Regions from separate parts of the Exiguobacterium sp. AB2 genome, predicted to be linked through region 3. Evidence: predicted binding sites of a transcription regulator. Region 3 holds the regulator's gene; each other region holds the start of a gene.
The links. The regulator Rex, encoded in region 3, represses fermentation and respiration genes when NADH is low (regulators of the CRP and FNR family bind a similar motif). The targets are predictions, from matches to a motif close to TTGTGAAATATTTCACAA.
Positions count from the first base shown of each region.

Region 1: a site for Rex is predicted at 6,068-6,085, ahead of DI14_RS03485 (DoxX family membrane protein). Genes of this name have one in related genera too.
Region 2: a site for Rex is predicted at 2,830-2,847, ahead of cydD (thiol reductant ABC exporter subunit CydD). Genes of this name have one in related genera too.

Region 1 covers NZ_JNAA01000021.1:40,885-49,021, forward strand. The annotation lists gene DI14_RS03450 (5'-3' exonuclease H3TH domain-containing protein) at 1-248, shown strand, start outside; gene DI14_RS03455 (VOC family protein) at 261-1,061, opposite strand; gene DI14_RS03460 (helix-turn-helix domain-containing protein) at 1,166-1,492, shown strand; gene DI14_RS03465 (S66 peptidase family protein) at 1,557-2,564, shown strand; gene DI14_RS03470 (helix-turn-helix domain-containing protein) at 2,569-3,759, opposite strand; gene DI14_RS03475 (MFS transporter) at 3,876-5,126, shown strand; gene DI14_RS03480 (DUF3817 domain-containing protein) at 5,149-5,445, opposite strand; gene DI14_RS03485 (DoxX family membrane protein) at 5,528-6,031, opposite strand; gene DI14_RS03490 (pyridoxamine 5'-phosphate oxidase family protein) at 6,217-6,630, opposite strand; gene DI14_RS03495 (cold-shock protein) at 6,751-6,951, opposite strand; gene DI14_RS03500 (glycoside hydrolase family 55 protein) at 7,218-8,137, shown strand, end outside.
Region 2 covers NZ_JNAA01000067.1:8,250-16,386, forward strand. The annotation lists partial or broken gene cydC (thiol reductant ABC exporter subunit CydC) at 1-1,079, opposite strand, end outside; gene cydD (thiol reductant ABC exporter subunit CydD) at 1,076-2,800, opposite strand; gene DI14_RS08805 (Crp/Fnr family transcriptional regulator) at 2,926-3,615, opposite strand; gene DI14_RS08810 (glycoside hydrolase family 31 protein) at 3,737-6,079, opposite strand; gene arcC (carbamate kinase) at 6,256-7,218, opposite strand; gene arcD (arginine-ornithine antiporter) at 7,233-8,137, opposite strand, start outside.
Region 3 covers NZ_JNAA01000079.1:1,354-9,490, forward strand. The annotation lists gene DI14_RS10600 (FAD-dependent oxidoreductase) at 1-14, opposite strand, end outside; gene DI14_RS10605 (hypothetical protein) at 207-500, opposite strand; gene tatC (twin-arginine translocase subunit TatC) at 815-1,603, opposite strand; gene tatA (twin-arginine translocase TatA/TatE family subunit) at 1,607-1,825, opposite strand; gene DI14_RS10620 (redox-sensing transcriptional repressor Rex) at 1,825-2,481, opposite strand; gene DI14_RS10625 (ABC-F family ATP-binding cassette domain-containing protein) at 2,631-4,532, shown strand; gene DI14_RS10630 (hypothetical protein) at 4,529-4,954, shown strand; gene DI14_RS10635 (flavodoxin domain-containing protein) at 5,033-5,533, shown strand; gene DI14_RS10645 (hypothetical protein) at 5,906-6,472, opposite strand; gene tsaD (tRNA (adenosine(37)-N6)-threonylcarbamoyltransferase complex transferase subunit TsaD) at 6,487-7,509, opposite strand; gene rimI (ribosomal protein S18-alanine N-acetyltransferase) at 7,506-7,967, opposite strand; gene tsaB (tRNA (adenosine(37)-N6)-threonylcarbamoyltransferase complex dimerization subunit type 1 TsaB) at 7,960-8,137, opposite strand, start outside.

The sequences.
Region 1 (8,137 bases), on a different contig from region 3:
AACAAATCAACGAAACGATCGCGGCACTGACGTCAGAGGAAGTGCCCCGTAACTTGAGACGCACCCGTAAGAAAGCCGAGCGCAACATGGAGCTCGTCCGTCTCGATGTCACGGTGCCACAGCTTGAACATTTGAAGCTCGCTCATCTCGAGCTTAGCATCAACCCAAAACGAGTCGAGCAAGCGTATAAAAAACGCGGGCTTCGCCTCTCGTTCGATTCAGGCCAGAAAAAAATGACAGCACGTTAAAAAGCGCGGACATCAGTCCACGCTTTTTATATTGACCGTAATGCCGTCTGAATCGGTGAGCGACCATTCGCTCGTCGTCCCACCGAGCGCTTCGTTCGTCGCCGCATCGACGAGCAGTGTCCACGCCTCGATGCCGGCCTCTTCGCCCATCGGCATGCTCGGTCGCGCCCAAACGTTCGTGCCGACATGATGATGATAGCCGTCGGCCGCCAAGAATAAGGCACCCAGATAAGAGTCCGTCGTCACCGTGAAACCGAGGCGATCCGCATAAAATGAACGCGCCGTCTCGAGAGAACGAACTTTGAAATGCACGTGGCCCATCGTCGTCCCGGACGGCAGTCCCGTGAACGGGCGATCGGCCGCCGCTTCGAGCATCGATTGATAGTCGACAGGATCCGTCGACATCTTCACGTGCCCGTTCGGCTCATATTCCCACTGGTCACGAGGTCGGTCGGCATACAGTTCGATGCCGTTCCCTTCTGGATCGCTCAAATAGAACGCCTCGCTCACCAAATGGTCCCCTTGCCCGACCTCGATGTGACGACTGATTAAATGATGGAGCACTCGGCCGAGCTCGATTCGGTCCGGTAGAAGGATGGCGAAATGGAACAGGCCAGCCGCTTGACGATTTGGTCGCGCGCCTTTCACTTCATGCAAGATGACGAGCGGCGTCATTTCCGTGCCGAGCGTCACGTACCCGTCTCTCGTGTCGAGAACGTCCATCCCGATGATTTCTTTATAAAAAGCTTGCATCGTGTTCAAGTCGCTGACGCGCAACGTGACAGCACCTAATTTGATATTTGTTAGTTTCATGTTCTTCACCTCTCTTTTGAGTATACCCGCTAAGTGAAATCGACAGAAGACGGCACAAAAAGGTGGTATAGTTACGTAAAGGATACTATGAAGGAGAGAACGTTGTGACGAAAATCTCAAGTTGTGAAGTCGATACGGCGCTCGAACTGATTACGGGCAAATGGAAGCCGTCGATTTTACTCGCCCTCATTAACGGAGGCACACTCCGGTTCAGTGAACTGAAACGCGCGCTTCCGAACATCAGTCAAAAAATCCTGACGGCCCAACTCCGTGATTTAGAAGAGCACGACATCATCATCCGGACCGTCTATCCGGAAGTGCCGCCGCGCGTCGACTATCGATTAAGCGAATACGGACGGACGCTCATCCCGGTGCTCGAGACGATGAACGCGTGGGGCATCCGTCATGCGGAGCATATGCGTCAAAAGTGACTTGTCCACATGTGGATAATCCGATTCTACACTTCATTCCACTACTTATCCACAGGAGGCCTTTATGATTCGTTATCCCCAACTGACCGGCAGAACGGTCGGTGTCACGGCGCCCTCATCCGGCATCCCGACCGAACTTCACCATCTACTCCATGAAGCGGAGAAGACGTTCAACCGTCATGGTTTCACGTTACGCTTCCAGCCGTCGAGTTGGACGCAGTCAAACGCCAAGTCGGCGCCTGCCGACGTCCGCGCGAGTGAGCTGACGTCGTTGTTTCAAGACGAGACGATCGATTTGATTATCCCGCCGTGGGGCGGGACGCTATTGATTGAAATTCTAGACCGTATCGCTTGGGACGCGCTACCGGCGAAATGGATGCTCGGTTATTCCGACGTCAGCTTATTTCTATTCGTCTATACGTTAAAAACTGGCATCGCCTCAGCGCATGGGACGAACCTCGTCGACCTTCGCGGCGAGGAGTGGGACGAGACGAGTTCACGCTGGCTCGATGTCGTCTCGGAAAAAGAAGGCGAGACCGTCATTCAACGCGCTTCGGAGCATTATCAAAAGGAATGGCAACACGGGAACCCGACTCCGCACATCTATCATTTGACCGAGACGACCGAATGGAAAGCGATGGGCGGCACCGAGGCGACAGGGCGACTGCTCGGCGGTTGCATCGACGTCTTGTTGCATACAATCGGCACACCTTATGGCGACATCGCCACGTTTCAACGGGAGCGTTTGAACGGGGAGCCCATCCTTTGGTACTTCGAGAACGCCGAGTTCGATGTGCCCACACTCAAACGGACCCTGCTTCAAATGAAGTGGGCCGGTTGGTTCGATCATACGAGCGGAATTTTGTTCGGCCGAAGCGAGGCGCAACAACCGGTCCAAGGCTATACGGCCGAAGACGTCTATGCCGAGCTTCATGACATGCTCGACGTACCCGTCATCTATGACATCGACTGCGGGCACGTGCCGCCACAACTGACGCTCGTCAATGGCGCGCACGCCTCGATTCAAGTCGAGGATGGAAAAGGAACACTCATTCAAACGTTCAAGGGCTGAGTCATCAGCCCTTGATTTTTTTCATCATCGAAGTAAGGTGGCTCCGGAAACGACCTTCCGGGAATAAACCGACTTCTCGTTCAATCAACGGTATCCACTCATCCCCACAACCGTGACTCGTTCCAATTAACAATCCCTCGAAGTAAATGGCTTGGTCGACAAAACCATGCTTCGCCCACTGATCATGGTGCTCCAACAGCTTCAAAAACGACTTCCGAGCTACTTCTGCCTCACCGGTCAGTGCGAAATAAACACCTTTACTCATCTCGAATGCGGCAATGAACTCTTCATTCCCCGCTAATAATTGGTCCATAACCGAAATTTGCTGTTTTAGAAGGTCTGTTTTCCGATAATCAATTGCGTAGAGCGCCTCGGTCATCGCGACACGTATTTTCATTGATACATCCCCTGTAAAGGCAGTGTATTGCTTCGCTTTCTCTAGCGCACTTAAGACTAAATCCTCATCTTTTAAATACAGGGCACATATCGCGATGACACGATATACATCGTCCACACGATAGTATATCTTTGTCCGTGTCATATAATCGAGTGTATCTTCAAGACGACGAATCGCACCTGGCAAATCATCGTCATACAACATATTCCGGAACACCATCAACATACTGAACTCAACACGCGTCTTCGTTTTCATGCTCCTCAAATCAATCAATTCAAGCATATCAATGCGCTCAATCGCCTCTTCAAAACGATTCCACATAAGCAGATAAAAGGCTTGGCTGATGCGCGCCATAATCAGTTCCTCTTTCTCCTCGAACCGCTCAAACACCGCAATTGCCTGATCGTATAGCTCAAGCAGTTTTTGTTGCTCTCCATTATTGAACATCGTGTCCGCGAATAAAGTATAAGCTTTCCCTTGCCATACCGAGTTCATCTCGTCTTCTAAATAAGGACGAAGCGCTTGTTGGACGTCTTCATCTTTCCATGATTGGAGCGTCCCTTGTGTCGATTCAATCTCCTCGACGATTTTCTGTAAATCTGCTTCTCGCGCATCGACAAGCAGCGACTGTACCGGCACGTCTAGTCGCTTCGCAATCTCGCGTAGGCTGCGCATCGACGCCTCCGCCTTGCCGTTCTCAATCATACTGAGCATCGATTTCGTGATGATGCCTTCTGCGAGCTGGCTTTGGGTCAACTTTTTTTCTTTCCGTAACGCTTTAATCTGTTGTCCAATCATAGAGCACCTCTTTAAAAAAGTTAAATTAAATTGAACTTATTGTATACAATTGGAGTCTCATCGCTTACTATACAGTTAAATCAAATTGAACTTTATAGTAAAGGAGAATGATTCTGATGAACACATCACCAAACTTGTACGTCTTGTTGCTCGGGAAATTCATGTCGCTGTTCGCTTCGAGCCTGTTCACGTTCGTCGCCGGCTTGACCGTCCTGACGACGTCAGGCTCCGGACTCCAGTTCGCGCTCGTCCTTCTTTTTGGCACGTTGCCCCGCGTCCTGTTATCCCCGCTCGCCGGTGTCTATGCCGATAAACTGAACCGCAAGCGTGTCATCATCACGATGGAATCGTTGAGCGCGGCCTTGTTCTTTCTCGCAGGCGCTGCGAGTCTCGTTTGGACGTTCGGCGTCCCTGTCTTCTTGATTATCACATGTCTGCTCTCTATCGTCTCGACTTTCTTGTCGGTCACGCTGTCGAGTTCGATTCCTTTTCTTTTTGATAAAGACGAACTGCAACGTGCCAACTCGCTCATTCAAAGCGTCGTCTCGATCTCGAGTATCGGTACACCACTGTTGGCCGGGGCGTTGTTCCTCCTTCTACCGATCTCAGCGTTTCTGTTCAGCTCGTCACTGCTCTTTATCATCGCAGCTCTCTTCGCCTCCCGGCTCACCTTTCAATCATATGAAAAAACTTCCGCCGATCATTCGACGTGGGAAGACGTCCGTTCCGGTTTCCGCTATTTGAAACGGCAGCGCGTGCTGTGGACGTTGACCGTCCTTGCCGCACTGCTCAACTTTTTCTTCGTCGCTTCACAAGTGTTATTTCCGATTGTCGCCTTGCAAGAAATCGGAACGAGCCCGCTCCAGTTCGGTTTATTAGAAAGCATGTTCGCCGTCGGCTTTTTAGTCGCCTCGCTCGCCCATGCATTACCGATATTTGCGATCAAGTATCGCCTCGCGACAGTCCGAACGTCGCTCATCGTCATGAGTTGCCTCTTTATCGCACCGGCCGTGCCCGTTTATTTTGACTTCTCGATTACACCGGCCATCGTTTTTTTAACAGCCTTCGCGCTGTTCAGCGGCTTTTTCATCATCCGGGTCAACATTCCGATGCAACTGTATTTACAAACGAATACAGAACCGAGCTACCTCGGTCGGGTCATCGGTGTGCTCGAATCACTCGCGATGGGCATCACGCCGCTCGGTTTCATCTTGTTCGGCGCCTTGAGTGAATGGGTATCGGTCGCTTTCCTCTATACAGTCTGCATGGTCTGCCTGCTATCGATCACGCCGCTTGCGATGTATCGGATCCGTCACGACATCGCTGCCGAAAAAGCAGCTGTGTCAGCAGACGCGGAAAGTGCATGAACGCCAAAAGACATCGAACCGCTCAGTTCGATGTCTTCTCTGTTGAAGGTAAAATTCGTTTTTCGAGTAGGAACGGTCCGAACGGGATGACCGACGCCATGACCGCGAGGACGAGCACTTTGAAACTCCAGCGGAAGCGCCGCGCCATGTAGACCGCAGCCGCGACGTACGCGACGAACAAGAATCCGTGCGCCGCACCGACGATGCTGACGGCGAGCGGCATACCCGCTAAATACTTGAGCGGCATCGCGATAAACAATAACAATAAGAACGACATGCCTTCCGTATATCCGAGCCATTTAAACTGTGTAGCGTTCATTTCTGTTCTCCTTTGCAATCCATGCTATGTTCATCGTAGCCGAACAACGAACGGTTTGTCACAGGAGAATGTCAGAAAGTCGTCACGCTATTTGACGATTTGGTGAACGATGCATGACTTTCGTTTCAACGAACTTGCGAAGGAACAACCCGTCGATCCCGATTTTCCCAGCGTTGTAACCGGCGACGAGGATGAGGACCGAAACGATGAGCATCGTCGGGTTCGTGCTGACCGTACCTGAGAGCAAGAACGCCATGTTCATGACGAGACCGAAGAAAGCGGCGCTACGAGTCAACGCTCCGAGCAAGAGGCCAAGACCGACCAAAAACTCACCATACGGGATCAAGATGTCAAACAACGCTGCGTTCGGAATCGCGAAGCCTTCGAGGAAGGCGGCCCACCAACCGGCCACCGCCGGATGGTCGCCCGTCGCGAGCGACGCTGCGTTTTGAAGATAGCCACCAGATGCGAAGTCGCCTGTGATTTTTCCCCACCCGGCCGTGAGCCAGTGATAACCGAGCCAAATCCGAAGTACGGTCAAGATGCCGGTCGCGATGTTGTGGTTTTGCCAAAACTTTGTGAACATGATAATTCCTCCTTGTTATGTGGAATGATGACTCATATGTGATTACATTCACAATATACCACTCATGTTCAGTTTTTCACATATGTTATGACAATCGTTCACCGTTCGTCCATACGTGTGTCACAAGTCAGTCACTTTTTGGAAATTCCACAAAAAAGACGCCCGTTTGGACGTCACGTCGACCTTTATAACTGAACTTCTTGCGGTGGTTGCCCTTTCTTATTCATGACCCGCATCGATTGTGGCGTCACTTTCAAGATGACGAGTTTCGGATCATCCGGACCGTCGAACCAACCTTCGAGCTTCTCGTTCCACACTTTTTCTTTCATCGACTCGTCGTCCGACACGGTCGTCTCCCCTAAAATCTCTAAATACGTATCGCCGACACCGTCGCCATCGTAACCGATTAAAATATGTGTATACGGATTGTTTTTCAACTCGTCGACTTTATCTGTGTCTTTCGAGGTCGCGGTATAGAGCGTCAATTCATCGTGGAAAAATGTCATGTAGCGGCTATGCGGCTTTCCTTTATAGACAGTCGCCATCGTCCCTACGTTGCTGTGATTCAAAATATCTTTTGCCGTTTGCAATGCATCCATTTCGAATACCCTCCTTGTGATTGTCACTCGTATACTCTTCCCCGGAGGCACGCGATTAAACACAAAAAAACCTGCCCGCAGATGCGGACAGGTTATAAAATTCCTTAAAGTTAAGGAAGATTAGATTTTTTCAACGTTAGAAGCTTGTGGTCCACGAGCTCCGTCAGTGATTTCGAAAGTTACTGCTTGGCCTTCTTCAAGTGTCTTGAAGCCGTCGCCTTGGATTGCTGAGAAGTGTACGAATACGTCGTCTCCGCCTTCCATTTCGATGAAGCCGTAACCTTTTTCTGAGTTAAACCATTTTACTTTACCTGTGTTCATAATGAACCCTCCTGAAATAAACGCTGAGCGTTATAGTAGTGCCTTACTAGAAAAAACTGACCAAAAAAAGCACAAACCTCTGGGATTATCTTAAAACGAAAAATAATCCAAAGCGTTTGTGAATTATGTTTCCAGCTATTCTTAATTAAGCACATATGTAATATACCACGGACAAATGCTTCTGTCTACTAAATACTTCGGTTTGCTAAAAATACTTCGAAATCGGGTACAGTCAGAGGGAAGTCATCACGAGGAGGAGACAGACCATGGAGGCCATTAATCGATTGAATCCCCACGCCACTATTCGCGCCAACTCTGCTTATGCGGAGGAATCTTTATGGACGGATACGCTCGCTTGGCATGAAGCGACTCGCCGCGAGTCCTATCCGCATCAACATCATACCGAACCGTCACGTCTTCCATTGACCGAACGAATCGTACCGGTGACGAACGCCCTTCCCCTCGAAGTGGCAGACGATATGGTGCGTCCCGTTTGGATGAGACGACTGGACGCGGAATATTTGAATCTGACACAAGCAACGACACACCAAGTCGATGTGACCGAGTACGGGGCCGTCGGGGACGGGAGGACCGACTGCACGCTCGCCTTCCGGCTCGCCCTTCGTTCAAATCGCCGCGTCCACGTACCAGCCGGGACGTACGTCGTCCGAGGGATTCGAATGCCATCGAACTGCGTACTCGTAGGGGCCGGACAGGACAAGACCGTGATTAAGCTCGCCGACGGGGCCCCGAAACATCGACGTCTACTCCGGAATGCGACACCGTTCCGTGGCAACCACCATATCGAAGTCGCTCATCTCACTCTCGATTGGAACGTCGATCGCCTCGGCGACGTCGAACGGACGTCGAGCAGCGATACGGCGTCGAGTGCGTTGACGTTCGCCCACGTCACGTTCGGCTGGATTCACCATGTGACGGCGAAGAATGCCGGCTTGCACGCGTTCGACATCACGGCGCCCCACTACCACTATCTCGGGGACGGCCTACGGGCGGCGAACGGGAGCCGTTACGTTTGGCTCGACCGATGCGAGGCGACCCATTACGGGGACGATGGGATCACGACCCATCACAGCGACGCCATCTATATCACGAACTGTTATTGCCACCACCCGCACGGCCGAACGCACACGGCCGGTTTTTCGAATTCGAACGGGATTGAGGTCGA
Region 2 (8,137 bases), on a different contig from region 3:
GCATCGACGTCGACGAGGACGTCGCGGAACGTGTCCGGATACCGATAGTTCACACGGCTGACAGAAATCTCAGGTGCCCCTTGAAGCGAGATGTCGCGTCTTGCCGCTTCGGCTTGCTCCATTGCTTCACTCGGTGCCACGACCTCAAACAGACGGTCGGCCGCCTGCTTGCTGTCGGCAAAGTGACCTGGGAAGACGGCCATCGGCGTCGCGTTCTCAAACGCCGTGAGCGACATCATGATGAGCATGGCGAGGAACAAGCCGTCAAGCTCTCCACCGACGACCAAGTAAGCACCAATCGCGAGCACACCCCAAGAGACGAGCAATGACGCACCGACGACGAGCGAGGAGTTGAAGAACTGGCTCGTCACATCTTCACGCTCGGCCGCCACGTAGCGGTCGCTCCGCTCCATCAAGTCTTGCTTCGTCTTTCCGAGATGTTGATGCAGCAACAAGTCACGATAGCCATACATCATCTCCGTCATCCCGCTCGACAAATCACCACGAAGCGACCGCAGTTTGCGGTCGTGTCGGGCTCGGACACGGGCGAAGAAAGCCGGGATCAAGAAGCCAGTCACGAAGACACCGAACAAAATCCAGAGACTGACGAAAATTGAGAAGTACGTGACGAAAAAGATGGTGCTCAAGAAGACGAGCACTAAAATAATTGGTGGATAGAAGACGCGTAAAAAGTAGTTCTGTAAGCTCTCCACGTCCCCGACGACGCGCGCGAGTAAGTCACCACTTCGATATTTCGCGAAGATATTCGGGACGAGTGGTTCGAGCTGTCGATAAAACCGGACACGGAGCTCACTCAAAATGGTGAACGTCGCCCGGTGCGAGGCGAGTCGCTCTTGATACCGCGCGCTCGCTCGGATGACACCGAACAGTTTGATTAAGACGACGGGAATCATAAGCGCGTAGAGCGGTGGTACGAGGCCGGCCCGCGCGACGAGGTATCCGCTCGCCGCGAATAAGGCGACGGCGGCAAGTCCCGCCACGTATCCAAAGAAGATGGAGAGGACGATATCCTTCTTCTCTCGCATCATCCATTTCGTGATCGTCCAAAGGGAACTCATCCTCTCACTCCTTTCTGTAACGTGAATAAGTCGGCATAAGCCGGGGCATGGAGCATCTGTTCATGCGTCCCGCTCGCGACGAGCGTCCCGTTGTCCATGAACCAAATCGCATCCGCCTGCTTGATCGTATGCAGACGATGGGCGACCGTGACGAGCGTCGCGTCGCGCGACAACTCTTCGATCGAGCGGCGCACGATTTGCTCGGTCATCAAGTCGAGACCGGTCGTCGGCTCATCGAACAAGATGATGCCCGGCCGTTTCAAGAAGGCGCGGGCCAACGCGAGCCGTTGCCGCTCGCCGCCAGACAAGCCGTAGCCGCCCTCACCGAGTTCGGTGTATAGCCCGTCCGGCAAATGGCGAATCACGTCGACGAGGCCGGCCGCTTCGGCCGCGCGCATGATCGCCGCTTCGTCAGCCGTCTCGCCGAGGGCGATATTGTCAGCGAGCGTCCCAGCGAACAAGTACGGGGTCTGCGAGATATAGCCGACCGTGCCGTACCACGACGTGTCCGTATACGAGTGGAGCGGCTTCCCGTCGACGAGGACGCGACCCGTATCGGGATTGACGAGCCCGGAAAGAAGATTTAACACTGTCGTCTTCCCTGACCCGCTCGCCCCGACCAATGCGATATGTGACCGCGCCGGAATCGTAGCGTTGAGCGGCTGCAAGGTGAAGCGACCGCCCTGATATTGGAACGACGCCTCCTCGAGTCGAAGCTCAGGGGTCCGGTTCGTCAGCACGCGCTCACCCCACACGATGCGATCATCCGGGGCGTCGAGCGCTTCAAAGATTCGATCGGCCGCACCCATGCTGCCACGTCCCGTATGGAACGCGCCACCGAGGTCTTTGATGGCCAAGTAATATTCAGGGGCCAAGACGAGAATGAGAAAGCCGGCGAAAAACGTCAAGTTCTGCCAGACGACCATTTGGAGCGCCACTTCAAGGGCGACGACACCGGTACTGAGCATCGAGATGAACTCGAGCATGAGTCCGGACAAGAACGCCGTCTTCAAGACGACCATCGTCGCGTCTCGGAAGTCGAGGCTGCTCTTCTCGATGGCTTGCGCTTCTCGCTCCGTCCGTCCATATAGCTTCAGCGTTGTCAGTCCTTGCAAGACGTCTAAAAACTTACCAGAGAACTGGTTCATCTTCTCCATCTGTTGTTCCGATTTCTTCTGCGTCGCAATCCCGATGATGATGAAGAAAATCGGGATGAACGGCGCCGTCACCATCATGATGACGCCCGAGATCCAATGTTGGGTGAAGACGACGATGAGAATGAGGAGCGGAATAATCGACGTCTGAATCACTTGGGGCCAATATTGGCTGAAGTAGGCGTCGACCTCGTCGACGGCGTCCATGTATACGCTCACTTTCTTACCGGATTGTCCCGAGAGCGACGTCTCCACCGGGTTCGACGTATAACGATCCAAGAGTTGACGTCGAAGCGACCGCTTCGCCTTCTCTGACAGGCTCGCACCGATGCGTCCCGAGACGTAACCGAACAACGCCCGGACGAGAAGCGCGACGACGAGCCAACCGAGCGTCGGAAGGACGCTTTCAAACGATTGATTTTGTAAGAAGACACGGTCGACGACGTCGACGATTAAATAGGCTTGGGCTAAAATCGACAAACCGATCATGACGGCCGCGATGACGAGGCCGATGATGTGCCGCTTTTCAGCTAACGCGAGGGCTTGCAGTCGTTTCACTGCGTTCATCCTTTCTAACAAGTCATAACATCATTTCTTTGTGATGATTCTCACTAATTATATCGCATGCATCTCTCCATAGCGAACGCTTCGCTTACGAGAGCATGCAAAAAACACCGTACGTCCGTACGGTGTCAATGCGTCGCTTGTTCAAAATATTCTGGATGCTCCGTCACGAGTTGTCGGGCATCGAATTGCAGGATGTCTTCTTTCCGTAGCCGCGACAAAATACCCGACACCGTCTCCCGTGATGTCCCGGACAGGCGCGACAGTTCGACCGTCGTGAACGGGCAGCGGATACGGACGCTGTCTGCCTCGCGCTCCCCTAAGTCTTCAATCAAGTAGTGAATCGTGTTGAGCACGCGATCCGTCGCGCTTGGCGTAATAATCTCTTGGAGACGCCGTTCATGTAAATCGAGAATCCGGTTCATCTGCCCGACGATATTCAACAGCATCGTCGCACTTCGTTTGACGAGCTGTTCGAATCGGTCCGCCGGCATATAAATGACCGTGATATCAGTAAGTGCCTCCGCGGAGTGGCGGTAGAACGTCGTGGAAAACATCCCGCTGTACGGGAACAACTGCTTCGGCTTCAAGTAGTCCGCGTATTGATACATCGCCGTCTCATGGAGGCGCTCAAGCTTGACGTAACCGTCCATGAGAAAGTAGACGCGCTCCCGCGGGTCGCCTTCCATAAACAAAATCTGTCCTTTTCGATATGTCCGTTGATAGACGTGCGGCAAAAGCGCCTCGAGCTCCCGACTCGCACACTGCTCGAACACGTCGATTTGTCTCAAGTCCTCAACCGACCATTGCTGCGACATGTCGCATCCCTCACTTTCCACAATCGAATCGCTCCCCCTTCAGTATACTAAACTGTTTTATGTAAACGCTTTCAAATTCCGACAGTTTTCTGACAAGACAAAGAGGGGGACACCCCCCTCTTCAGTCCAACATCAGTTCCATGATCGCATCTTGGAGATCCCGCTCGAGTTCGAGCGCATGCAAATCGAACAGCCACGCCTCGAGGCGCGTTTTTGCTGCCGACATCTGATACAACCGGTCTTTCAAATCATAGGAAATCTCGGCTCGGTCGAGGAAACGGTACAACCGATCGAGGCGGTGGTCGTTACTCGTCAAGTCGACCGGGAGTTCGACGGTCATGTCGCGGTCAACTTCTCCGAGCTCTAGACGGAGCGTCTGTGTCTCCTGCTTGTACGCACCTTCGGCTTTGACGCCACGAACGAGGAGCGTCATCGTACGCCATTCCGGCAAGACCGTCGCATCTCCAGACAGACGAATGTCGAGGCGGCGGGCTTTCCAGTCGAGTGTGAACGTCGTCTCAGCATACGCGCCGGTCTCATAAGAACGGTCCGTCCCATTGTCCTCATAAAGCGTGAACGTGTTCGAGGCCCCCGGGAAGATGAGCACTTCTAATTCGTCCGGGTTGTCCGTGTCGTTCCGCCCAGAATGGTGCGGGGCCATCGGGATGATGGCTCCCGCCTTCGCGAACACGGCCTGTTCGTCTATTCCCCGGAACACACGGACCGACTTGTCACCCGCATAACGATGTCCGGTGAAGAAGTCGAACCAATCGCCTTTCGGTAACCAGACGTTCGAGGCAGCGACGTGGAGCGCCTTGTTCATCGGCTCGACAATCGGCGCGACAATCAGTTCACTGCCGAAATAATATTCGTTCGGCACGTCATACGCCGCGTCCTCATCCGGATGTTCATAATACATCGGCAAGATGAGCGGGGTCGCCTCCATATGGTTACGCCAGTTCATCGTATATAAGTACGGGATGAGCTGGTGACGTAGGCGCAGGAACGACTGCATCGAGCGTTCGGCCTCTAATCCAAAACGCCACGGTTCTTTGCCGTTGAAGATGCTGAACGTCGAATGGAGGCGCATGATGGGACTGAACACCCCGAACGCGACCCAACGCGCGGCGAGTTCGTCGTCTTTCGCCCCGCGATAGTGGCCACCGATGTCATGGCTCCACCAGCCATAGCCGATGTTCGAGGCCGTCGCGGTGAAATACGGTTGGAATGCGAGCGACGCCCATGAGATGAGCGTGTCTCCGGAAAAACCGATTGGATAACGATGGCTTCCCGGCCCTGCGTACCGTGAGAAGATGAGCGGACGGTTCCCGTCTCGGGCGATATCGACGGCGTGGTAATGGTTTAGCATCCAGAGCGGGTCGAGTCCTTCCATCTTCGAGGTCGAGCCTTGTTGCCAATCGATCCACCAAAAGTCGACCCCGTCGGCTTCATGCGGGTGATGCATCTGTTCGAAATACGCTTGGATGAACCGTTTATTTGAAAAGTCGAACGGGATCCGATCACCGGTCGCCGGGTCGACCCCCATCGCCTCGGCCATCGATTCGTATTGGTCCTCGAAGGCGCGCACCCCATCAGCCGGATGGAGGTTCAACGTGACGAGGAGATGTTCCTCTTTCAACCATTTCAAGAAACCTTTCGGGTCCGGGAACAAGTTTCGGTTCCACGAGTATCCGGTCCAACCGCTCCCGTACTCCTCCGGTATGTCGGTGACGTGCCAGTCCATGTCGATGACGCTGACCGAAAATGGGATGTCCTCCGTCTTGAAGCGACGCATGAGCGCCTTGTATTCCGTCTCGTCGTAGCGCCAATACCGGCTCCACCAGTTCCCTAGCGCTTTTCTCGGCAGCAACGGGGTCGGACCGGTCAGCTGATAAAAATCTCGGAGCGCACGCCGATACTCGTGACCGTAACCGAAATAATACAAGTCATGGACGTCTTTACGGCGTGGCTCGACGAAGCGGTCGTCCGTCATGATGAATGATGTCGAATCGTCAATAACGGCGTAGCCTTGTTTTGAGACGATCCCTTCATCGAGTTCGACCGCGCCGTCGACATGGTCGAGCGTCCGGGCCGTCCCTTTGAGCGTCCGTTTTGGCCCGTTGAACGTGTAGCGACTGTAATACGTACTGAAGTTCCCTTTCACATCGACATAGAGTGTGTTTGGTGCGAACGGGCCTTTCGTATAGTACAAGTGGACGTGGTCGGTGATGATTTGCAGTTCGTGCTCGTCTTCGATGACCCGAAAATCTGGGACGTCGAAGGCGCGATTCCAGACGACTTGGGTCGGTCGGTCCTCAAAAACACCATCTGCCGCGTACTCCATACGAATCAATTGGCTCGTGAGCACGGTGAAGCGATAACAGCTTCCCTGCACGACGGCTCGTTCATCCGCTTTCGGTTTCATCTGCTTCGAATAGACGTGATCCTGTTCAAATAAGCGCATAGGTTCGAGCGTTGCCGCTCTTCGTCACTCCCTCTCTGTTTGTGCAAACGTTTACACCAAGAATGATACCAATGTCAGTTTCGACATACAATCTTCCTTCCCGATGTCTCCGTTTCGAAAACGACAGGATGTGGGGGCACAAAAAACCGTGACCCGGGTCGGCCACGGTTAATCGATTATTGTTTTAGCGTCGCCGCCATGCGAACACGCGTCCCGATTCGGCCTCGCACCGCCTCATTGACCTGATCGAGCGATGTGATGACGGCAAGGCGCCCTTCCGCCGTCTCCGCGAATTGGAGGGCGGCGCGAACTTTTGGCAACATGCTACCGGGCGCGAACTGCCCTTCCGCGATATACGTCTCGAGTTGTTGTTTCGTCGTCTCTTCGAGCGCCGTTTGGTCCGGCGTCCCAAAGTGGACATAGACGTGATCCACCGCTGTCAAGATGAGGAGCATGTCGGCCTCGACGAGCTCGGCCAATTTTGCGGCGGCAAAGTCTTTATCGATGACGGCCTCGACACCGACATAACCGTCCGGTGTATCGATGACCGGGATGCCGCCCCCGCCAGAGGCGATGACGACGTGTCCGTTGTCGATGAGGTCACGAATGACGGCATGCTCGCAAATCACAATCGGGAACGGGCTCGGGACGACACGACGATAACCGCGGCCCGCATCCTCTTTAAACAGGAAACCAGTCTCTCGCTCGAGTTGAATCGCTTCTTGCTCCGAATAAAACGGACCAATCGGCTTCGTCGGGTGACTGAAGGCGCTATCGTTCGGGTCGACTTCGGCCCGTGTGACGAGTGGCGCGACCGACCGTTCGAGTCCACGTTTACGGAGCGCTTTCGTCAGCGCGTTCTCAAACCAATACCCAATCATCCCTTGCGTCATCGCACCACAGACGTCTAAGGGCATCGCCGGTGTCGCCTCGCTATCGGAAGCTGCTTGTTGCAACATCAAATTTCCGACTTGGGGCCCGTTGCCGTGCGTGATGATGACCTCGATTCCTTCTGCGATTAGACCCGCCAACGCGTCGGCGGTCGTCTCGACCGCGCGCATTTGGGCGTTCGCGGTCGCATCCTTCCCTTGTTGGATTGCATTGCCACCGAGCGCGATGACGACGCGTCGTTTCTTCATGTCCATTCCCCCGATCAAAAGACTGTAATGTTGCCTGAGACGATGCGGACGACCGCTAAAATGGCGAGGACGGTCAACATACCGGCGACAATCCATTCTGTCTTCGTCAACGACTTGATCCCGTTCTCACGTTGCGCTTTCACGTAGAGCAACGTCCCTGGTGCGTAAAGGAGCGTCGTTAACAACAAGTAATCGACGCCTGCCGCATAGATGAGCCAAATCCCATAGATGGAAGCGACCGCCCCAATGACGAGATCGCGCGTTCGACGTTCACCGATGTTGTAGCCGATGCCATTTTTTGCGACTTTCACTTGATAGAAGGCCGAGAACGCGTATGGAATCAAGATGGCGCTCGATGCGAGCGAGAAGGCGAAGTTATACGCCGCGTCCGAGAAGAGGAACGTGAACAGGAACAGTTGAATTAAACCATTCGTAAGCCAAAGTGCGTTCGCCGGCGCGTTGTTTTTATTCTCTTTCGTGAACCAACGCGGGAAGACACCATCTTTCCCTGCCACATAGGGGATCTCTGCCGCAAGGAGCGTCCAACCGAGCCACGCCCCGAGCACCGAGATGACGAGCCCGCCGTTGATGAGCATCGCCCCCCAAGGACCGACTGCCGACTCGAGCAAGTACGCCATCGCCGGTTGCGTGGCGTTCGCCACGTTCTCTGGATTCAACAAACCGAGCGACATAATCGAGATGAGCAAGTAAATGATGAGCGTCCCGAGTAGACCGATGACAGTCGCCTTCCCAACGTCCGAGCGCTTCCGGGCCCGTCCTGACAAGACGACTGCCCCTTCGACACCGATAAACACCCAGAGCGTGACGAGCATCGTCGAGACGACTTGATCGCGGATGCTACTCCATGAGAAGCCGCCCTGTCCCCAGAAGTCGAACGTGAAGTTGTCGAGGTTGAAGA
Region 3 (8,137 bases):
ACTGCGATTTTCATATGGTTGTCTCTCCTTTGAGTGGTAGGCAAGTTAGTGTTTGTGATAAATATCACATTTGCTTTCTGAACTTATTGTACTATTTCACAAGAAGGTTTGACAATCCCTTTGCTCAATTTTTCACGTAATTATGTCAGAAGTTTGAACAGCAGTTGTGACGACAAAAAAACCGCTCCGCAATCGGAACGGTTCACTCATGATTTTGTCGTGCGTCGCGCTTTGATCCAGTGAAAGATGACGACGCCAATATACGTGACGAGACCGACCACGTACAAACTGAAACCAATCATGATCCAGCCCAGCGCATCCCAACCGCGAACGAAGACGAGTCCGATGATACAAGATACGTATCCCACGACGAGCAACGTCAACGAGAAGACGAGTCTCCGCTTGAATGGAGACTTCAAAAAACTCAGCACGGCAATCAATAGCATCGTCGTCAACACACCGACGATGATGATTGCATCCCCGTAGTACTCCCAAACCATCGCTTCTCCCCCTGACTTATGTCTAAGTAGTTTCATCGTATCACGTGGGTCCAGCGTTTATCTTGTTGGTAAAAACATTTATTCCCAATCAAAAAAAGCATCGTCCCGTTAAGGAACGATGCTCCAGGCTGTAGACAAATTACTTGTCTGCAGCTTTTTTGTTTAAAGCCATGATCTAAGCAAACTATAGAACCGCTTGAAATAGCGATTTTCTGCGATGGCGCTATTGAAGAAAACGACAAAGTCATGTTTCAGTTCAACTGAAACATGACTTTGTCTACACTCTGAAGCATCGTCCCGTTAAGGAACGATGCTCACTTCTCATTCATCTGTTTCATCAAATCCATCTGTTCTTTCACTTGCGCCTCTTTCTCACGTCGGAGCACTCCGCGATACGTCACGCGTGAGATCGACAAACTGATCTCATACAAGAAGAAAAGCGGCAGCGACACCATGAGGTGCGACGTCAAATCCGGCGGTGTGATGAAGGCCGCGATGACGAACAAGGCGAAGTAGGCGTACTTCCGAATTTTAGATAAGAAATACGGCGTCACGACACCGATGCGCGTCAAGAACATCGTCACGACCGGCAACTGGAACAATAGTCCGAATGGAATCGTCAACTGCAGCAGGAACGTGAAGTAGTTCGACGCCCCGATGATTTGGGTCAGACCAAGGTCTTGCCCGAGGTCCGTCGAGATATCGAGGACGAGCGGGAACAGCCAATAGTAGGCGAACGCCAAACCGACGAGGAATAAAACCGAAATGATTGGAATGTAAGCGAGCGTCGCTTTCCGCTCGTTCGGATGCAGACCAGGTGCGACGAACGCCCACAGTTGATACAGTAGAAACGGACCGGACGCCACGATCCCGATAATGAACGCCATATTCAAATAAATCATAAGCGGATCCGCGACCCCAAAGGCGTTCAGTTCGAGCCCTCGTTCGACGAGGTCCGCCTGCAGATAGGCGAGCACGTATTTGACACTCGGCAAAGCGATAAGGAATAAGGCAAAGACGACAAATGCCGACAGCATCAGTCGTCTCCGCAGCTCTGTCAAGTGATCGGACAGTGCCCGTTCTTGATCAGGTTGATGGTTCATGGCTTATTGCTCTTTCTTCTCGATTTCTTTCTTGTCGTTCTCGTCGTGCTCTTTCATCATGCCGTTCGTGGCATTTTTGAACTCACGGAGCGTCTGTCCCGCGGCCCGACCGAACTCTGGCAATTTCTTCGGCCCGAAGAGAATGAGCGCGATGATGGCGATGATAAAAATACTGACGCCACCTGGGATACCGACGACGAGTGATGATTGTAGAAATTCCATTATTGATGGACCCCCTCAGCGGATGGATAGTGTTGCATAAAGTAAATGAGCGACTGGAGTTCGATCGACAAGTCGATATGATGGACGCGGACCGTGTCCGGCACCGTAAGTCGAGCCGGCGTGAAGTTCAAAATCCCTTTGATGCCAAAGCGGACCAAGTCATCGGCGACCGGCTGCGCATAGGCGGACGGGACCGTGAGGATGGCGACATCGATTTTGTTTTGCTTCATGATCTGTTCCATCTCATCGACGTGATGAATCGGGACACCGGACATCGTCGTGCCGACTTTTGTCTCGTCTGCATCGAACCCGACGACGATATGTGTGTTATTGTTTTTAAGGAAGTTATAGTTGACGAAAGCTGTCCCGAGATGACCGACCCCGACCAAGGCGACGTTCGTGATTTCGTCCTGGTTCAATGTCTTTCGGAAAAAGTCTAACAGATACTGTACGTTATAGCCATATCCCTTTTTACCGAGCGCACCGAAGTACGAAAAGTCGCGGCGAATCGTCGCCGAATCGACCTTGACCGCCTCACTCAGTTCGGCAGAAGAGACACGTTGTTTGCCTGATGAATGCAGGCTTTGGATAAACCGATAATATAGTGGCAACCGTTTGGCTGTCGCTTGCGGAATCTTTGGTTCGTTTTGACTCAACGGAAAGAGCCTCCTTTTTACGACACGTTACACACGAATCTGATTTCATACACCTTGATTGTAAACGAATTCACATGACCACTCAATGAATATACCTGAAAAGACTAAAAAATACAGTATACTAAATACAGAGAAAGGGGTTTTTTCACTTGATCCTATTGCAAGTCAACAACTTATCAAAATCATTCGGCGTCGAGCCGATTTTAGAGAACGTCAAACTCGAGATTCAAGAAGGTGAACGTGTCGCCCTCGTCGGCCGGAACGGTGCCGGCAAGTCGACGCTCCTCAAAGTCATCGCCGGGGAATATAACTACGACTCAGGCGACATCATGAAGCCAAAAGACGTCACGATCGGCTACCTCGCCCAAGACTCCGGGCTAGAATCGAGCGAGACGATCTGGAACGAAATGCTCACCGTCTTCACCGATTTAATCGAGCAAGAACAAACGCTCCGACGGATGGAGCAAGACATGGGCAGTGAACGCATCTTGAACGATGCGGACGCCTATGAACGGCTCCTCGCCGCGTATGACGAGGAACAACATACGTTCAAGGATCGGGGCGGCTATCAATATGAAGCGACGATTCGCTCGGTGCTCCACGGGATGCGGTTCTATCCGGACGACTTCGAGCGTCAAATAGACACGCTTTCGGGTGGGCAACGAACGCGTCTCGCCTTGGCGAAGATGCTCCTCCAGAGCCCGGACCTCCTCATCTTGGACGAGCCGACGAACCACTTGGACATCGAGACGCTCGCGTGGCTCGAGAAGTACTTGAGCGGCTATAAAGGGGCCGTCCTCATCGTCTCCCACGACCGCTACTTCCTCGACCGGGTCGTCTCGGTCGTCTATGAACTGTCGCGTCATCGGAGCCGCCGCTTCGTCGGCAACTATACGAAGTATCTCGAACAGAAAGCGGCCCTCTATGAGCAAGAGAAGAAGCAGTTCGAGTCGCAACAAGAAGAAATCGCCAAGATGCAAGACTTCATCCAACGTAACATCGCCCGGGCGACGACGACGAAGCGTGCCCAGAGCGTCCGGAAGCGACTCGAGAAGGTCGACCGGATGGATGCACCGGACGGCGACGAACGCAGCGCCGTCCTCTCGTTCACGATCAAACGCCAGAGCGGGAATGATGTGTTGAGCGGAAGCGACCTCGCCATCGGCTATGAGGAACCGATCGCTCAAAACCTGCGCTTCCAGCTGCAGCGCGGCGAATCGGTCGCCCTCGTCGGCCCGAACGGGGTCGGCAAGTCGACGCTTTTGAAAGTGTTGACGAAACAACAGCCGGCGCTCACCGGCGACATCCGTTACGGGACCGGCGTCGAGATCGGCTACTACGACCAGGAGCAACAGAATCTGTCTGATAAGAACCGCGTCATCGACGAGATTTGGAACGACTGGCCGCTCATGCGCGAGCAAGACGTACGGAGCCTGCTCGGCCAGTTCCTCTTCAGTGGGGACGACGTCATGAAACGTGTCCACGAACTGTCAGGCGGTGAACGGGCCCGCTTGACGCTCGCAAAGCTGAAGCTCGAGCAGCCGAACTTGCTCATCTTGGATGAGCCGACGAACCACTTGGACCTCGACTCGAAGATGATTCTCGAGAACGCGCTCCTCGACTATCCCGGCACCATCCTGTTCGTCTCGCACGATCGGTACTTCATCGACCGGCTCGCCACGCGGGTCCTCGAGATCACGCCGAACGGGATTGACGAGTACCTCGGTGATTACTCGTACTACGTCGAGAAGAAAGAAGAACTCGAAGAACTGGCCCGGCTCGCACGCGTTGAGACGAAACAAGTCGTCGTCAAAAAGCAACGGGCCGACAAGGAACAACAACGTGAGGAGCGTCGAATGAAACAGCGCATCGAAGAGATCGAGCTCACGATTGAACAGCACGAGGCACGCCTCGAAGAGATTGAACAGCTCCTTTGCGAGCCGGACGTCTTCAACGACTTCGCGCGGGCACAGGAGCTATCGAGCGAGTCCGACGCGACGAAAGAGTCAATCACGGCACTGTATGCGGAATGGGAGGAGCTCCATTCATGATGCGGTCCCGTGCGCTGCGGATCGACTGGTTGCATGCGTTTTTGACCGGTCTCGCCTTCATCGTGCCGACCGGGACTGAATTCGTGTCCGAGCTCATCCGTGGAGAATCGACGATCGTCCCGACAATCGTGTTTTACTTCTTGCCCGTCGTCATCGGCTTCATCATCCAGACGTGGAGCGGCATCTTCATCAGTCTCCTGAGTGGATTGCTCATGAGCACGCTCTTCATCCGCCTCGTCGTCTGGCCGGTCGACGTGACGGTGCATAGCTTTTATGCACCCGGGTCGGTCTGGTTCCACTTCTATCAAACGACACTGTTCATGTGGGTGCTCGCGCTCCTCGTCTTCACGGTCAGCCGAATCAATACGTGGCATCGCGAGAAGTATCGTCGCCCTAAATCCTCAGACACCATGTCCTCATGAAATCGGACGTGGTGTTTTTTTATTCAATCATTGACAATGAGAATCATTTTCATTTAAGGTGGTCTTGAGGTGATAATCATGACGATTTTGATTGCATACGTGAGTATGTCCGGGAACACAGAAGACATCGCCCACTTGTTGCAACATACATTGACCACAGCAGGACATACGGTCGTGCTGTCTGACGATTTGGAGTCCCTTTCCGTCGATGCACTATTGGAGTACGATGGCGTCCTACTCGGCGCCTACACATGGGGTGACGGTGATGTACCGTATGAGGCGGAAGGTTTTGTAGACGATTTGTATGACGCGGACTTAGACGCTCTACCTTGTGCAGCGTTTGGTTCTGGTGATACCGACTACCCGAAATATTGTGCTGCCGTCGATACGATTGAAAACGCGCTTCGATCTGCGAACGGGATGATTGCCGCTCCCCCTCTAAAGATTGAGTTTGACCCGAACACCGAAGCGAAACGCGAGTCGTGTGTCTCATTCACAACCACATTTATGGAACGACTCGAAGAACATAAAAAAGTTCAGCTCCAAGGTAAGGCACTGAAAAACCTCCGCTCTATATGAGCGTGAGAACGCGAAAAAGGCGATTGGCCCGACTTGTGTTGGGCCGATCGCCTTTTTCCTTGCCTTTCATCTGTGTTCTCTTTCCAAAGGATGATGATTCGCTTTAGGTTGACCGCGACGATGACCATCACGCTTTGTAACGCCGTGCCTTTCAGGTCTGCGTCTTGTTGCGGGCCAGACCTTGTGAGTTCCTCAATTGGCTGTTCTTCGCCTCGATACCGAACCGTTTCTTACGATGGTCCTTGAAGTCATCGGCCGGGATTAACAAATCATAGAGGGCGGCGTGCCGGACAGGACGGCTGAAGGGCGATGAAAGATGAAAACAGAGGAGCGTCATCCCTACCGGGACGACGCTCCTCTGTTCAAAGTCATTTAAAAATAACGCAGTGGCAAGAAGCCACGTGTGTGGAAGTCGAGTTTCGTGCCGTCTTCGGTGATGAAGAAGACGTATTCGTTCGTGTCGACGTCACGGACGAACACTTTGTAAAATGTCATCTCTTCTTCCCGGTTCGTCACGTAGCGTGCCTCATGGGTCGAGATGACTTGAGCGAACAGCTGTTGCTCATCGAACTCGGCGATGAGCGATTCGAACTGCGCCGCCTCTTCCTCAGTCGCCTCGCGTCCCGGGAAGAGTTCGTAGTAGGCGTCGCTCGCCTTCGGTTGAATCCCTAAGTTGCGATCGACGACGAGGACGCTCTCGATGTCTTGGTCGTCCATGTTCTTATACCCATACAGCGCCTCGACGAGCGTGTTCTCGCCCGTGACCCGGCTGATACCTTCAAGCGACTCGGCTCCGGTGAGCGAACGCACACGTGTCGCTTCCGGTACGATTTCTTCTTGATAGGCGATATTGTAGGCGCGGATAATCTCTCGTACTTGCAAAAACGTCGCGACGACGAGCAGTACGACGAGCCCGCCAATGATGATGCGTTTCGTCATGTCTCTATTTCCCCCTAGACTGTCATGCTCTCTTCTAAGGATAACCCAGGAACCGCATTCATCGCTAGTGTATCGCGCTTCCCGCGCACATACGCGTGATGTCCCGCGACCCCGATCATGCCGGCGTTGTCCCCACAAAGCGCGAGCGGCGGGATGACGAGGCGGATGCCTTCTTGGTCAGCCGCTGCCTGTAGCGCGGCCCGCAGGCCACGGTTGGCCGCGACACCACCGGCGACGAGGAGTTGTTTCGCACCTTTCTCGTTCACGGCACGAATCGCCTTCTCGACGAGCACTTCGACGACACTCGCTTGAAAGCTTGCCGCCAAGTTCTCCGGGATAATCGTCTCGCCCCGTTGCTCGGCGTTATGGACGGCATTGATGACCGATGACTTCAGCCCGCTGAAACTGAAGTCAAAACTTCCTGGCTCGAGTCGGACGCGTGGGAACTTGTACGTGTCTTCCCCGCTCGCCGCGAGACGGTCGATGGCCGGTCCGCCTGGATAAGGGAGGCTCAGCGTCCGGGCGACTTTGTCGTACGCCTCACCGGCCGCATCGTCACGCGTCTCACCGATGACTTCGAAGACGCCATGTTCTGGCATATAGACGAGCTCGGTATGACCACCTGAGACGACGAGGCAGACGAGCGGAAAGTCCATCTCTTCGACGAGGTCGTTCGCATAAATATGCCCGGCGATATGGTGCACCCCGATGAGCGGTTTGTTGTGAGCGAACGCGAGCGCTTTGGCGGCACTGATGCCGACGAGGAGCGCCCCGACGAGTCCGGGACCTTGCGTGACCGCGACGGCGTCGACGTCTTGCATCGTCACACCGGCTTCACTGAGGGCGTCGTCGATGACGTACGTGATCCGTTCGACGTGATGGCGCGAGGCGACCTCGGGCACGACGCCGCCGAACCGTTTATGGCTTTCAATCTGCGACGAGACGACGTTCGATAAGAGCGTCTTGCCGTCCTTCACGAGGGCGACCGACGTCTCATCACAACTCGACTCGATTGCCAAGATGAGTGATGTGTTCATTCGGTTTCACTTCCTAACTTCGCCCAGTAAATCAAGGCGTCTTCATTGTTGTCTTGATAGTATCGCTTGCGGCGACCGGCACACTCGAAGCCGAACTGCTCGTACAGCTTCTGGGCGCCGATGTTCGAGACGCGCACTTCGAGCGTGAGCGCGGCGAGCGACTGCGAACGGGCGTATGTGACGAGCGCGTGAAGCAATTGATTCCCGACGCCTTGACCTCGAAATTCCGGCAAGACGGCGATGTTCGTGATATGGCCCTCGTCGACGATTTGCCAGACCCCGGCGAAGCCGATGACACGGCGGTCCTGGACGGCGACAAAATAAATCGCTTGTTCGTTTCGAAGCATCTCGTTCATAAACGCTTCTTTCGTCCACGGAATCGCGAACGAGGCCTCCTCGACGGCCGTCACTTCTTCGACATCAAGCCACGTCATGCGGCGGATTTTGATATCAGCCATTGTTCTGTCCCTCGAGCCACTTCGCCTCCGCCTCAGCGAGACGAAGGTACTCCGGCTCAAACGCGTGGACGTCCGGCGTCTCTTCCCCGAGTGCGACGAGGTCGCTCGCGCGTCCATAGCAGTGGGCGGCTGGCGCTTCTTGATAGGAATAGTTTGCCAAGACGTCACGG